Regions from separate parts of the Streptomyces sp. NBC_00872 genome, predicted to be linked through region 1. Evidence: riboswitches for the same ligand, from Rfam matches in the RefSeq annotation. Region 1 holds a riboswitch; each other region holds the start of a gene.

The links. A riboswitch is a leader RNA that binds a small molecule or an ion and turns the genes downstream of it on or off. The one in region 1 is predicted to bind cyclic di-AMP.
Region 2: it holds a riboswitch for cyclic di-AMP, as region 1 does, so the genes downstream of both, OG214_RS09975 (M23 family metallopeptidase) here and OG214_RS33105 (C40 family peptidase) in region 1, are expected to answer to the same signal.
Region 3: it holds a riboswitch for cyclic di-AMP, as region 1 does, so the genes downstream of both, OG214_RS09705 (transglycosylase SLT domain-containing protein) here and OG214_RS33105 (C40 family peptidase) in region 1, are expected to answer to the same signal.

Annotation. Positions count from the first base shown of each region.
Region 1 is NZ_CP108806.1:7,730,524-7,734,936, reverse strand. Features, by position in the region: gene OG214_RS33115 (ATP-dependent Clp protease proteolytic subunit) at 27-680, shown strand; gene OG214_RS33110 (hypothetical protein) at 688-996, shown strand; cyclic di-AMP (ydaO/yuaA leader) riboswitch at 1,300-1,503, shown strand; gene OG214_RS33105 (C40 family peptidase) at 1,507-1,980, shown strand; gene OG214_RS33100 (ATP-binding protein) at 2,449-2,880, opposite strand; gene OG214_RS33095 (helix-turn-helix domain-containing protein) at 3,142-3,996, shown strand; gene OG214_RS33090 (DUF397 domain-containing protein) at 4,089-4,301, shown strand; gene OG214_RS33085 (8-amino-7-oxononanoate synthase) at 4,339-4,413, opposite strand, start outside.
Region 2 is NZ_CP108806.1:2,337,635-2,342,047, forward strand. Features, by position in the region: gene OG214_RS09970 (GntR family transcriptional regulator) at 1-485, opposite strand, end outside; gene OG214_RS09975 (M23 family metallopeptidase) at 619-1,380, opposite strand; cyclic di-AMP (ydaO/yuaA leader) riboswitch at 1,393-1,558, opposite strand; gene OG214_RS09980 (M16 family metallopeptidase) at 1,846-3,228, opposite strand; gene OG214_RS09985 (pitrilysin family protein) at 3,246-4,413, opposite strand, start outside.
Region 3 is NZ_CP108806.1:2,274,918-2,279,330, reverse strand. Features, by position in the region: gene OG214_RS09715 (substrate-binding domain-containing protein) at 1-746, shown strand, start outside; gene OG214_RS09710 (hypothetical protein) at 804-1,232, opposite strand; cyclic di-AMP (ydaO/yuaA leader) riboswitch at 1,781-1,942, shown strand; gene OG214_RS09705 (transglycosylase SLT domain-containing protein) at 1,947-2,813, shown strand; gene OG214_RS09700 (ScbR family autoregulator-binding transcription factor) at 2,983-3,648, opposite strand; gene OG214_RS09695 (ScbA/BarX family gamma-butyrolactone biosynthesis protein) at 3,815-4,413, shown strand, end outside.

The DNA of each region.
Region 1 (4,413 bases):
GGGCCGTGCATGAGGAGAGGTACGCCATGAACCATCCTTCGGCCCGCTATGTCCTGCCCGAGTTCACCGAGCGGACGGCCGGCGGGACCCGCACCCTCGATCCGTACTCCAAGCTCCTGGAGGAGCGGATCATCTTCCTCGGCACCGCCGTCGACGACACCGCGGCCAACGATGTGATCGCGCAGTTCCTCCATCTCGAGTACGCCGCGCCCGACCGGGACATCTGCCTCTACATCAACTCCCCCGGCGGCTCGATCAGCGCCATGTCCGCGATCTACGACACGATGCAGCTCGTCACCTGCGACGTGGAGACGACCTGTCTCGGGCAGGCCGCCTCGACCGCCGCGGTACTGCTGGCGGCCGGCACCCCCGGAAAGCGGATGGCACTGCCCGGCGCCCGTGTCGTCGTCCAGCAGCCCGCCATCGAGGAGCCCGTCCGGGGCCAGCCGTCCGATCTGATGATCCACGCGGAGGAGATTCTGCGGCTGCGCGCCGTGCTCGCGTCGCTGCTCGTACGGCACACCGGCCAGAGCGAGCCGCGAATCGCCGAGGACATCGAACGGGACAGGATCTTCACCGCCGCCGACGCGAAGGCGTACGGTCTGATCGATCACGTGGTCCAGAACCGCAAGACGTCCCTCGGCGCGACCCACCCCTTCGGATCCCCCGGCGGGCGGTGACACGCCGATGCTGCCACCGGAACTGCCCCCGCTGCCCGCACTGACCCGCGCCGAGGGAGATCTCGTCGACAGCTTTCTCCATGTCCTCGATCTGCTGGGCCGGATCAACCCGGCGCGCGGCTCGGACACCTACAGCGCACTGCGCGCGGCCCAGGCGCTGCCCGCGCAAGCGGTCGCGCTGCGGGACGCCCTGACGGCGATGCACATGCGCGGTGAGACAGAACTGCACGCGGCGACGCTCGCCCGTGCGCTGCGCGTGCTCGACGGTGAGCGACGCGCCGGGCGCGTCACGATGCCCCCCGAAGACACGACTTGAGCCCGTTTCCGTTCCCGTATGGACGCGTCCGTACGGGAGCGGCTCGGCCTTTCGGGGGACGGATCTTCCGGACACTCCGGGGGACCCAAGTTGCGCGAAGCGGCCGGACGCGGGAAGCACCTCCCAACCGCCGCGCAGGTATGGGCCTCATCAGGGTCCGGGCCCCCGGTACGACACACCGCTTCGCCACCCGTACGGATCAGACGTGACGAACTTCACATAACGTCGTTGCGTCTCGGAAATCATCTGATTACGCGTCAAGATCCCTGGGACGACAAGCCCCCGCCACCCCCGGCGGGGCGGTCCGGGCGGACGCCGAGTCCTGCCGCCGTTCCGGATGTCTGGTCGACAGGAGTGGATCGGCAGGAGTGGAGGACCCGAGCAGTACGGGACGACCACGTATGCGTACATGGGCCGTCCCTTGGGGTGAAGCCGCTCACGCGGCCGGGCATCTTCGCCTGTCCGAACCCGACAGGTCATCCTTCACAGGCGGCTGACGAAGGGTTGCGCATGAATGCGCAGACATATGTCCCGTCTCTGCTGTCCCGGGCCGGTGCCGTATCGGTCCTCACCCTCGCTACGGTCGGGGGAACGATACTGGCACCCGGCGCCACGCCCGAGGCCCATGCCGCCGCACGCGCCGTCAAGGCGCTCCGGGTGGCCGCCTCCAAGGAAGGTTCGCCGTACCAGTGGGGGGCCACCGGACCCCATCGCTTCGACTGCTCGGGCCTGACGCTCTACTCGTTCAAGAAGGCCGGCAAGAAGCTCCCGCGCACCGCTCATCAGCAGTACAACGGGACCCGCCATATCTCGGCGTCCCACCGGCGCAAGGGCGACCTGGTGTTCTTCCACGCGGGTGGCTACGTCTACCACGTCGGTATCTACGCGGGCCGCGGGAAGATCTGGCACTCGCCCAAGACCGGTGCCCTGGTAAGGCTCGAACGGATCTGGTCCCGGAGCGTCATGTACGGCCGGGTGAACTGAGCGTGGCACGTTCCGCACCGGCCGGTGCGCGCCCGGCCGGTCCGGAACGGCCCCCCGAGAAACATGTCCGGTCCCCCCCTGGACCGGCGCACGGCACCCGCCCGGTCCTGACCGGGCGGCCCACCACCCCGCCGGTGACCACCGGCGTACGGAACACACGCGGCCGGTCCCAGGCCGTCGTGGAACAGCACGCGTTCCGTCCCCCCGCCGGCACGGGGACGGAACGCCCGGATCCCCGGCCGCACCAGGCCGGTACAAGGAACACACGCGGCCCGTCCCAGGCCGCCGCGGAACGCCCCGTGTCCCGTCCCTGGCCAGGACGGGACACGGGCCCGCGCCGACAGCACAGCGCCGGACACGGACCGTGCGCCGGCCCGTCCCCCGCCCTCTCCCCACCGGGAGGCGGGACATGGGACACCGGACGTGCGGCACGGGACACGCACGCGGATGTCCGCCGCCGTGGGCCGGTCAGCTCTGGACCGGGACCGTCCAGGGCAGCGCGATCCAGACCGTCTTGCCGCCCTCCGAGGTCGGTGTGACGGACACTTCCCCGCCGCTCTCCGCCGCCAGCGAGCGGACGATCACCATGCCCCGGCCGTTGTCCTGCTGCACGGCCGCCGGCAGCCGCTGCGGCCAGCGCGGATGGCTGTCGGTGACTCCGACACGGAGTCGTTCGTCCCGGTCGAGCACGATCTCCACGGTGAACGTGGGCGACTGGCCGAAGGTGTGCTGCACGGCGTTGGTCGCGAGCTCAGAGACGATGAGCCGCACCGTGTCGGCCGTCTCCGCCCGGCCCGGCAGACCCCACTCCGTCAGCAGGTCCGCGACATATCTTCGCGCCGCCGGTACCGACGCGGGATCGCTCGGAAGCGTGATGGATGCTTCCTGATGGTCTGCCATGGCGACGCCGTCCCTTTCCCGCCGGACCTGACTCCGCCGCAGTGCGGATGACTGCGCGGACGGCCTCGGACTGTGCTCAGCGTGCCACTCATCCTGCCGTTCACACGGCCGATCCACCGAGATCTGCATATATCTGTCGCTCGAAGTGGTGAACTCTGCTACGCGAGACCGTATTTGGGCGGCGAAAAGATAACTTCTCCGCCGCGGCGCACTCGGCGCCCACGGACGCTTACCGGAGCGGGTCGGCGAAGGGATCTATTCATGCGGCATATTCCGGCGGTACGCCGGCGCAGGCTCGGGGAGGAATTGCGCAGACTGCGCCAGCGGGCGGGGCTGACGAGCGGCGAGACGGCGCGGCTGCTGGGCTGGCACCAGTCGAAGGTGAGCCGGATCGAGACGGGCGTCAGCGGGGTCAAGGACGAGGACCTGGAGGGGCTGCTCGACGCCCTGGGTCTCACCGATCCCCAACTGCGGGCGCTGCTCGGCGCCTTGGCGGGAATCGCGGGCGGCGGCCCCGGGTGGTGGAAGGCGTACGGAGGGGTGATCCCGCCCCGCTACCGGGACTTCATCAGCCTGGAGTCACAGGCCTCCACGGCCCGTACGCTGGAGACTTCGGTGATGCCGGGGCTGCTCCAGACGCCCGACTACGCGCGTGCGGTGACCAGGGCGGCGCTGGACGGTCTGCCCGCCACGACGGTCGACTCCCTGGTCGAGGTACGGCTCGCCCGCCAGGAGTTGCTGCACTCCGCGACCCCGCTCGAACTCCACGCCGTACTCGACGAGGCGGTGCTCCGGCGCGAGGTGGGCGGTCCCGGGGTGATGCGGGGTCAGCTACGGCGTCTGTCCGAGCTGGCCCGGCTTCCGCAGGTCTGTCTCCAGGTCCTTCCGTTCACTTCGGGCGGCTATGTGGGACTCACCGGTCCTTTCGTTATCTTCTCATTCCCGGGCATTACTGATCTGGATTTGGTCGTTCTCGACCATTTGACGAATAGCCTCTATCTGGAACGGAAAGAAGACCTTGAGGCGTACTGCGCCGCGTTCCGTACGATGCAGGCGCATGCCCTCTCGCCCGAAGAATCATTGGATCTCATCGCCGGGATCGGTGACGGCGCGTAGGGAGCATCATGACCGCTTACCTCGCACAGCCCCCTGTCCAGACTCCATCCTCCGCCCCCCTCACACCCCCCGCCCCTACAACGACTTCCCCGGTGGCCCCCCTGGCCACGGCCGCCACGGCCGCCCGCTGGCGGCGCAGCAGCTACAGCACCGGGGCGAACAACTGCGTCGAGTCCGCGCGCGTCGGCGCGGACGCACTGGCTGTACGGGACTCGAAGAACGTGACCCGGCCTCACCTCTCCTTCTCGGCCGCCGCGTGGACGTCCTTCGTCACCGCGCTGCGCGAGGAGGACATCGCGTACTGACCGACCTGCCCGACCGGCCCGACCGGGCAGGACCAGGTCAGACGGCGGTCGCGTCCGCGGGCGCGACCGCCGTGATCGTCCGTACCGCCGTATCGATCTGATCCTCCGTCAG
Region 2 (4,413 bases), 5.4 Mb from region 1:
TGGTCGACCACATACATCCAGGCGATCTTGTGCCGGAGCTGGGTGAGCGGGGCGGTGAGCGCCGGACTCCCCGACGCCTGTGCGAGCGTCTCGTGGAACCAGGCGCCGAGCGAGCGCAGATCCTCGCCCTGGCCCCGCCTGGCCCTCTCCTGCCCCAGTCTGACCAGGCCACGGAGCACCTTGAGATGGGCCTCCGTACGGCGCTGGGCGGCGCGGGCCGCGCCCAGCGGCTCCAGCAGCTGCCGTACCTCCAGGAGGTCCGCCGCCTCCTGGTCCGTGGGCTCGGCCACACACGCGCCGACATGGCGGCGGGTGGTCACGAAGCCCTCGGACTCCAGCGTGCGCAGGGCCTCGCGCACCGGGACCCGGGAGACGCCGTAGCGCCGCGCGAGCTGCTCCTCGGTGAGCCGGCTGCCCCGTTCGAATACACCGGAGACAATGTCGTCGCGGATCGCCGTGCATACCGAGTGCGCGGGAATGCGCATGTCCGAACCTCCGACTTAATCCGCGCGAAACGCTGCCGATCGACGCCTGTTCCGTGACTCTATTGCAATCAACGCGGATTTCCGATGGGTGCCCGGAATCAATAGATATCTTTTGGCCAGCGGCCGGCTTCGGTCAGACGTTCACACCGTGTGCGCGCAGATAGGCGACGGGGTCCATGTCGGAGCCGTACTCAGGGTCCGTCCTGGCCTCGAAGTGGAGATGCGGTCCGGTCGCGTTGCCGCTCGCGCCGGAGAGACCGATCCGCTGTCCCGGGACGACGGTCCCACCGGCGGAGACGGCGATCGAGGAGAGATGGCCGTACTGGGTGTAGGTGCCGTCGGTCATCCGGAGCACGACGTTGTTGCCGTACGAGCCGCCCCAGCCGGCCTCGACGACGGTGCCCGCGCCGACGGCCACCACCGGGGTCCCGGACGCCGCGCAAAAGTCGACGCCCGAGTGGCTGCCGGAGGACCAGAGCGAGCCGCCGGTCCGGTAGCCGGTGGTGACGTACGAGCCGGTGACGGGGAGCCGGAAGGCGTTGAGGCGCCTGCGCTCGGCGGCGCGGGCGGCGCGCTGCCTCTCCGCGCGGATCTCCTTGGCACGGGCCTCGGCCGCCCGCCGGGCCTCGGCCTTCGCCCTGGCCCGTACGGCGGCCTGGTGCTGGGCCTCGGCCTGGGCGTCGATCGCGTCGGCGAGGGAGTCACCGATGACCAGGGCCTGGGCCAGCCCGGTCCGTCCGGAGGCCCGGGTGTCCGGCTCGGCGGCGTGCGCCGGGGCGGCCAGGGCGCTGATGACACCTGTCGCGGTGAGCGTCGCGGCGCCGGCGGCGCCCATGCCCCTGCGGGTCCGACGGCTCCGGGCACGATGCTTGCCGGTGGCACGGGTGAACGCCATGTAGCGGTTGGTCCTTTCCCTCCTTCTCGCCTACCGGGACAGAGGGTGGGAGCAGGAAGGTCTCCTACGGACACCTCGGCGCGGGTGTGCGCCAAGGCGTCCGATTCACCCCGGGGACTGCGTGTGGGTCCCCGGCTCCCCAGGCTCGCGCCTGACGGGGACTCGGCGATGGCTGTCCGATGCCGCGGTCGCGGCGGGGTGCTGGCGAACAGCCGGACCGACGCTAAGCGGCTCATCTTTCAATCACCAAATGGACAGGGTGTTTTGTAGCGCACACCACAGGGCAGACAGGCAACCTCCCCACTAAAGCGGACATATGAGGAAACCCCGGTGACGGGTGTCACCGGGGTTTATCTCACCGACGGATTTATCGTTACCGGGCTTATCGGGCTTACCGAGCAGAGCTCCAGCGATCGGAATCGGTCACCGGTGACCGTTCGGTCAGCCGACTGGTCAGCCGATCGGTCAGCCGGAGACGACCGTCACTTCTCCGATACCGAGAGCCGTGACCGGCTCCTTGATCTGCTCGGCGTCCCCGACGAGCACGGTGACGAGCCGGTCCACCGGGAAGGCGTTGACGGCCGCGGCCGTCGCCTCGACCGTGCCGGTCTCGGCCAACCGGGCATAGAGCTGTGCCTGGAAGTCGTCCGGGAGGTGCTGCTCGACCTGGTCCGCCAGCGTGGCGGCGACCGAGGCGGCCGTCTCGTACTTCAGCGGCGCCACGCCCACCAGATTCTGGACGGCCACATCACGCTCGGCGTCGGTGAGACCGTCGGCCGCGAGGGTGCGCAGCACCTTCCAGAGGTCGTCCAGCGCCGGACCCGTGGACGCGGTGTCCACGGAACCGCTGATGGCGAGCATCGCGGCACCCGTCGGCCCGCCCGGCTCCGAGGGGGCGGACGAGCGCAGCACCTGCCCGAAGGCCCGCACCCCGTAGGTGTAGCCCTTCTCCTCGCGCAGCACCCGGTCGAGCCGGGAGGTGAGCGTGCCGCCCAGACAGTAGGTGCCGAGCACCTGGGCGGGCCAGACGCGGTCGTGCCGGTCGGGACCGATCCGGCCGATCAGCAGCTGCGTCTGGACGGCCCCGGGCCGGTCCACGATCACCACGCGGCCGGTGTCGTCGGCGGTCACGGGCGGTACGGGGCGCGGCTCGGCGGTGTCACCGGTCCAGGTGCCGAGGGTCTCCGCGAGCACCTCGTCCAGATCGACGCCGGTGAGATCGCCGACGACCACGGCGGTGGCCGTGGCGGGACGCACATACGCCTCGTAGAAGGCCCGGACGGCCGCGGCGTCGATGCGCTCCACCGTCTCCTCGGTGCCCTGGCGCGGCCGGGACATCCGTGAGGCGGCGGGGAACAGCTCCTTGGAGAGCTGCTTGGCGGCGCGGCGGCCCGGGTTGGCGGTCTCGTGCGGGATCTCGTCGAGCCGGTTCCGTACGAGCCGCTCGACCTCGCTGTCCGCGAAGGCGGGGGCGCGCAGCGCCTCGGCGAGCAGGCCGAGTGCCTTGGGCAGCCGGGAGACGGGGACCTCCAGGGAGATCCGTACACCCGGGTGGTCCGCGTGCGCGTCGAGGGTGGCGCCGCAGCGCTCCAGCTCGGCGGCGAACTCCTCGGCGCTGTGCTTGTCGGTGCCCTCGGAGAAGGCGCGCGCCATGATCGTGGCGACACCGTCGAGCCCCTCGGGCTCGGCCTCCAGCGGGGCGTCGAGATTGATCTCGACGGCCACCACCTGCTGTCCCGGGCGGTCGCAGCGCAGCACCGTCAGGCCGTTGTCGAGCGCACCGCGCCCGGGGGCGGGGAAGGCCCAGGGCCTGGCCTCGCCGGCGGTCGGCTGCGGATGGAAGTCCATGGTCACGGCAGCGTCGCTCACTGGTCCGTCCCCTCGTGCTCGTCGGTCTCGTCGCCGGCCGTGCGCGCCGCGTCGGCGGCGTCCTCGGAGGCGAGCGGTTCGTACACCAGCACCGCCCTGTTGTCGGGGCGCAGCCGTGCCGCGGCGACGGCGCGCACCTCCTCGGCGGTGATGTCCAGCACGCGCGTGACGGCCGTCAGCGCGAGCTGCGGGTCGCCGAAGAGCACCGCGAACCTGCACAGCTCGTCGGCGCGGCCCGCGACCGTGCCCAGCCGGTCCAGCCACTCGCGCTCGAGCTGGGCCTGGGCCCGCTCCATCTCCTCGGCGGTCGGTCCCTCGGCGGCGAGCCTGGCCAGCTCCTCGTCGACGGCGGCCTCGATCCGCGGGACCTCGACCCCGCCGGACGTCTTCACATCCAGCCAGCCGAGGGAGGGGGCGCCCGCCAGACGCAGCAGTCCGAAGCCCGCGGCGACCGCGGTCCGGTCCCGGCGCACCAGCCGGTTGTGCAGCCGGGAGGACTCGCCGCCGCCGAGGACGGTGAGCGCCAGATCGGCGGCGTCGCACTCGCGTGTGCCGTCCTGCGGCAGCCGGTAGGCGGCCATCAGCGCGCGCGCCGGGACCTCCTCGTGGATCTCCTCGCGCAACTCCCCGCCGATGGTGTCGGGCAGCGTGCCGTCGCGCGGCGGCTGCTTGCCGTCGTGGGACGGGATGGAGCCGAAGTACTTCTCGACCCAGGCGAGCGTCTGCTCGGGGTCGATGTCACCGACGACCGAGAGCACCGCGTTGTTCGGCGCGTAGTTCGTACGGAAGAACGCGCGGGCGTCCTCCAGCGTCGCCGCGTCCAGGTCGGCCATCGAGCCGATCGGGGTGTGGTGGTACGGATGGCCCTCGGGGTAGGCGAGCGCGGTCAGGCGCTCGAAGGCCGTGCCGTACGGCACGTTGTCGTAGCGCTGGCGGCGTTCGTTCTTGACGACGTCCCGCTGGTTCTCCATGGACTCCTCGTCGAGCGCGGCGAGCAGCGAGCCCATCCGGTCGGCTTCCAGCCAGAGCGCCAGCTCCAACTGGTGGGTGGGCATGGTCTCGAAATAATTCGTCCGCTCGAAGCTGGTGGTGCCGTTCAGCGAGCCGCCGGCGCCCTGCACCAGCTCGAAGTGGCCGTTCCCCTTCACCTGGGCCGACCCCTGG
Region 3 (4,413 bases), 5.5 Mb from region 1:
GGATGCTCCTGCGCTGCACCGAATGGGACCCGGGCATGGAGCAGGAGGCCGTCGACGAACTGATCCGGTCGGGAACGGCCGGGCTGATACTGGTACCCACTCTCGGCGAGGACGGTCCACAGCACTGGCTCGGGATCTCGGGGGAACTCGCCGTGCCCGCGGTGCTCGTCGAGCGGGGGATGGACCTGACGGCGACATCGCACGAGTTCGTCTGTTCCCATCACGCGGCCGGGGCGCGTGCGGCTGCCGAGCATCTGCTGGGGCTCGGGCACACCCGCGTCGGCTATATGGAGAGGACCAGTCCGCACACGGCCCCGCAGATCCGGTCGGGCCTCGCCGTCGGACTGGAGCGCGCCGGGCTCGACCCGGCTCCCGTGGTCACGGCCTCACTGCCGCGCTGGACCGCCGAGGACGCGGACGGCTTCCTCGGCCGTCTGGTGGCGCGGGGGGCGACGGCCGCACTCTGCTTCGCGGACCGTGAAGCGTCCTTGCTGGTCGGCGCGGCGCGGCGGCGCGGACTGAACGTCCCGGAGGACCTTTCCGTGATCGGCTACGACAACGAGGTGGCCGACCTGTGCGAAGTGCCTCTGACCACCGTGTCCCCGGCGAAGACGGATATCGGCCGACGGGCCGCGGACATCCTCAGAGCCCGTATCGCCGACCCGGACGCCCCACGGCGGCAGGAAGCATTTGTGCCGCACCTTGTGGTGCGCGACTCCACGGGCCCGGCGCCCCGGCGGCACTGAAGCACGCGCGACGCTCCCTCGTACTCGCGGTTCGGCGGTCGCGAGCGGACGTACGCGTCAGAGTTCGCGGCCATGGGTTTCGGCGTACCTGATCAGATCCTCGTAGGTCTGTCCGTCGGGGCGGTAGAACTCGTCGCGGTCACGGCCGGGGCCGTCGGCCAGGGCTTCGCCCAGAAGCCTGGAGACGGTCAGGGCCGCGGACAGCGGCCGGTGATCGACGACGATCTCGTCCACCTGGCCCTGGTCGTTGATATGGAACACGCCGACCCCCGTCACCGGCCTGCCGTCGACCACGGCGGTGTACTCGTTCATCCGGCGGTCACCGAACTCGCCCTCCCAGACGGGAGTGAACTCCCGGTAGAGGCCGAGCACGGCACGAATCTGCGCCCGCACCGCCTCGGCTCCCCGCAGACTGCCGTTCATCACCGAACCGGCGAGCACGACATCCGGCGCCAGATCCCTCAGAAACCACGGATCCTGTGACACTGAACCTCCTCGTGGAACAGACGAGTTACGCCATGAACGTACGCGACGCGACGATGCCGTCGTGGTCCCGGCGCACTCCCCAAGGACGGTCCCCTCGTTCCACCGCTTTCCTCCCCGAATAGCGGCGATACGCACTCGACACGCGCCCCGACGCGGAATAAATGACACCCACGTCGAATTGATGGGAGCATCGGGGCATAGCGCACCCGTTTTGAAAAGTAATTGTATGGGCGTTTTGCCCGCATTCTTCCCATGGTGCATTTGAGTAGTATTGGTACACCTTGGCATTCTCTGTACGGTGTTGTGACGTCAGAAATTCCGTCAAGGGTCATGATGTGCGTCACATCGGCGGTGTTCCATGCTTCCCGTCGCCTTGGCCATTTCGCTCCCGGGGAGCGAGAGTTGAGCTCCCGGATGACTTCTGTGTAACCGGATCATTCCGCTCTGGATTCGTCCGCCGGGATCGCGCTGTGAATTCAGGTCTTGTTTTTGTCCGGACGTTCCGCCTACGTTCACGTCAATCCGGACGGACCGCCGAATCCTGCCGCCGTCCGGAAACCGAATCCACTCACGCACGGCAGGAGCGGGGGACCCAGGTAAGGCGCCGTTCCGGAATCCGGACCGGCTTGGGGTGAAGCCGCGCTCATACCGCGGCCGGGCAGCTCCAGCCCGAACCCGACAGCTCACCTCGCAGGCGACGGAGAGGAATTCGTCATGCCCGCACAGGCCAAGCACCGCCGCCCCAGAACCAGCCCGTTCGCCCGAGGTCTCGCCGTCGTGGGCACGGGTGGTGCCGTACTCGCGCTCCCGTTCATCGCCGCGACCACCGCCGAGGCGGTGTCGTCGCCCGCCGCCGCGACGCAGAAGGACAATCCGGAGACCTACTCCGTCGTCGCGGGGGACTCGCTCTCCAGGATCGCGGCGGCGCACTCCGTCAGCGGCGGCTGGAAGAAGCTGTACGAGAACAACCGTGAGGTCATCGGCGGCAACCCGGCACTGATCCACCCCGGCGTCGAACTGACCCTCGGTGAGAGGACCGCGTCCGACCCGCCCGCCACCGCCACACCGGCCACCGCCACGTCGGCGACCACCGCACCGGCCACCGCCGTGGTCGAGCAGGAAACCGCCACACCGGCCACCGAGGAAACGACGGCGACCACGGAGGACGCTACGGCGACCGCCGAGGACGCGACGGCTGCCACCGAGGACGCTACGGCTGATACGAGCGACACCGTCACCCAGGCGGCCCCGAAGACGTACACCGACGATCTGGACGGCTGGATCAACGAGTCGCTGGACGTCATGGCCGCCCAGGGCATCCCCGGCAGCTACGACGGTATCTACCGGAACATCATGCGTGAGTCCTCCGGCAATCCGTCGGCCATCAACAACTGGGACTCCAACGCCGCCGCCGGTACGCCCTCCAAGGGCCTGCTCCAGGTCATCGACCCCACGTTCCAGGCCTACCACGTGCCCGGTACGTCGATGGACAGCTTCGACCCGGTCGCCAACATCACCGCCGCGTGCAATTACGCGGCCGACCGGTACGGCTCGATCGACAATGTGAACGGCCCCTACTGACAGGCCCCGCCGACAGGCTCCGGCGGCGGTCGACGCTGACGTACCGTCACCTCCGTACAGACCCGCGCGCTCGCGCACACGCGCACCCGCACAGACGGCCGGACCCGGCCGGGACATCCCTCCGTCCCGGCCGGGTCCGGCCATCTGCCCGTCCGCCGCCGCCCTCGGTTCATCGCCCTCCGGCGGGCACAGGTGCGAGGGGGTGTTCACGCACCCGCGCGAGCAGGGCCGCCGGATCCGGGTCCGGCTGAAGGGCGTTCAGGAGCAGCAGCCACAGATCGTGCAGCGCTTCCTCGATCTGCCGGCGCCCCTCCAGTGCGTCGGAGACGGTGTGCAGTCCGAAGAAGGCGCACACGAGTCCGTGCGCGGCCACCTGAGGGGTGACGCCCTGCGTGAGTTCCCCCTCCTGCCGGGCCTCTTCGAGAAGTTTGGTGACGGTTTCCAGCCAGCCCACAAAAGGTCTCGGCAGCGTGACATTGATAGCGGTGCGCTCCGCCCAGAGCCGGGCGCCCGCGCGGATGACCACATCGTCCCGGAAGGCCCTCGCCACCTCGAAACTCAGCGCGACCAGCCGTTCCAGCGCCGGGCGGTCGGACGAGCTGTAACGGTCGATCAGATCGGGCCAGGTCGCGAAATGCTCCTCGACAATGGCGAGGGCGAGATTCTCCTTGCTGGCGTAGTGGAAGTAGATGGCTCCGCTGGTACGGCCGGACTGCGCGCTGATATCGCTGATACTGGTGCCTGAGTAACCCCGCTCATCGAACAACTGTGCCGCCGCTTCCAGGAGAAACCTCCGCGTCGTTTTCGCCCGAACCTGCTCCACCCGAACCCGCACGTGTACCTCGGATTGCCGTTCCGTTAAATGACAGCAGGCAATGTAGCGGCTTTTCCCACCGGGCGTGGCGGGCTTGGCGGCTCCGGGCTGGGGTGCGTAGCAACGAAAATTGCGGTGTTCTTGTCGCATGAATACAACGGTTGCTGAGGCATCGATCGTCGGCACCATGGAGGACGTCCGCCCACTGTCCTGGTCGCGTACGGTCGCACGCGAGATGGTGCACCGGGACTCCGTGGCCGAGGTGCTGCTCACCGATGTACGGCGGAGTCCGGACGGCGGATTCGAAGCCGCGGCGTCCTGGTCCCGGTCCCATCCGACTTTCCCGCGCGACGGCGCCGATCTGCACAGTCCGCTGATGATCGTCGAGACTCTGCGCCAGCTCGGGATCTATATCCCGCTCCGGTATTTCGATGTCGCGCCCACCGCGCATCTGCTCATCACCGATCTGTTCTTCGGGATCGACCCGTCGGCGGAACCCCGGGCGGTCTCCGGTGCCACCGGCGTGACCTGCGCCGTACGGGCGAGCGAGGTGCGCCGCGCCGCCGAGGACGGCGCGGTCACCGGACTGCGGCTCGATGTCTCCTTCTCCGCCCGGGGGACGGTGTTCGCGCGGGCCGGGGGCGGTGCGCGCGTCATGGACGGCGAACGGTACGACGCCGTACGGACCGGCCGTCAGCGCTTCGCCGCACCGGGGAGTGCGACCGGCCCGCCCCGCCCCGACTTCCGCGGGCTGGGGGTGACGGGCGCGCACGATGTCGTCCTGGG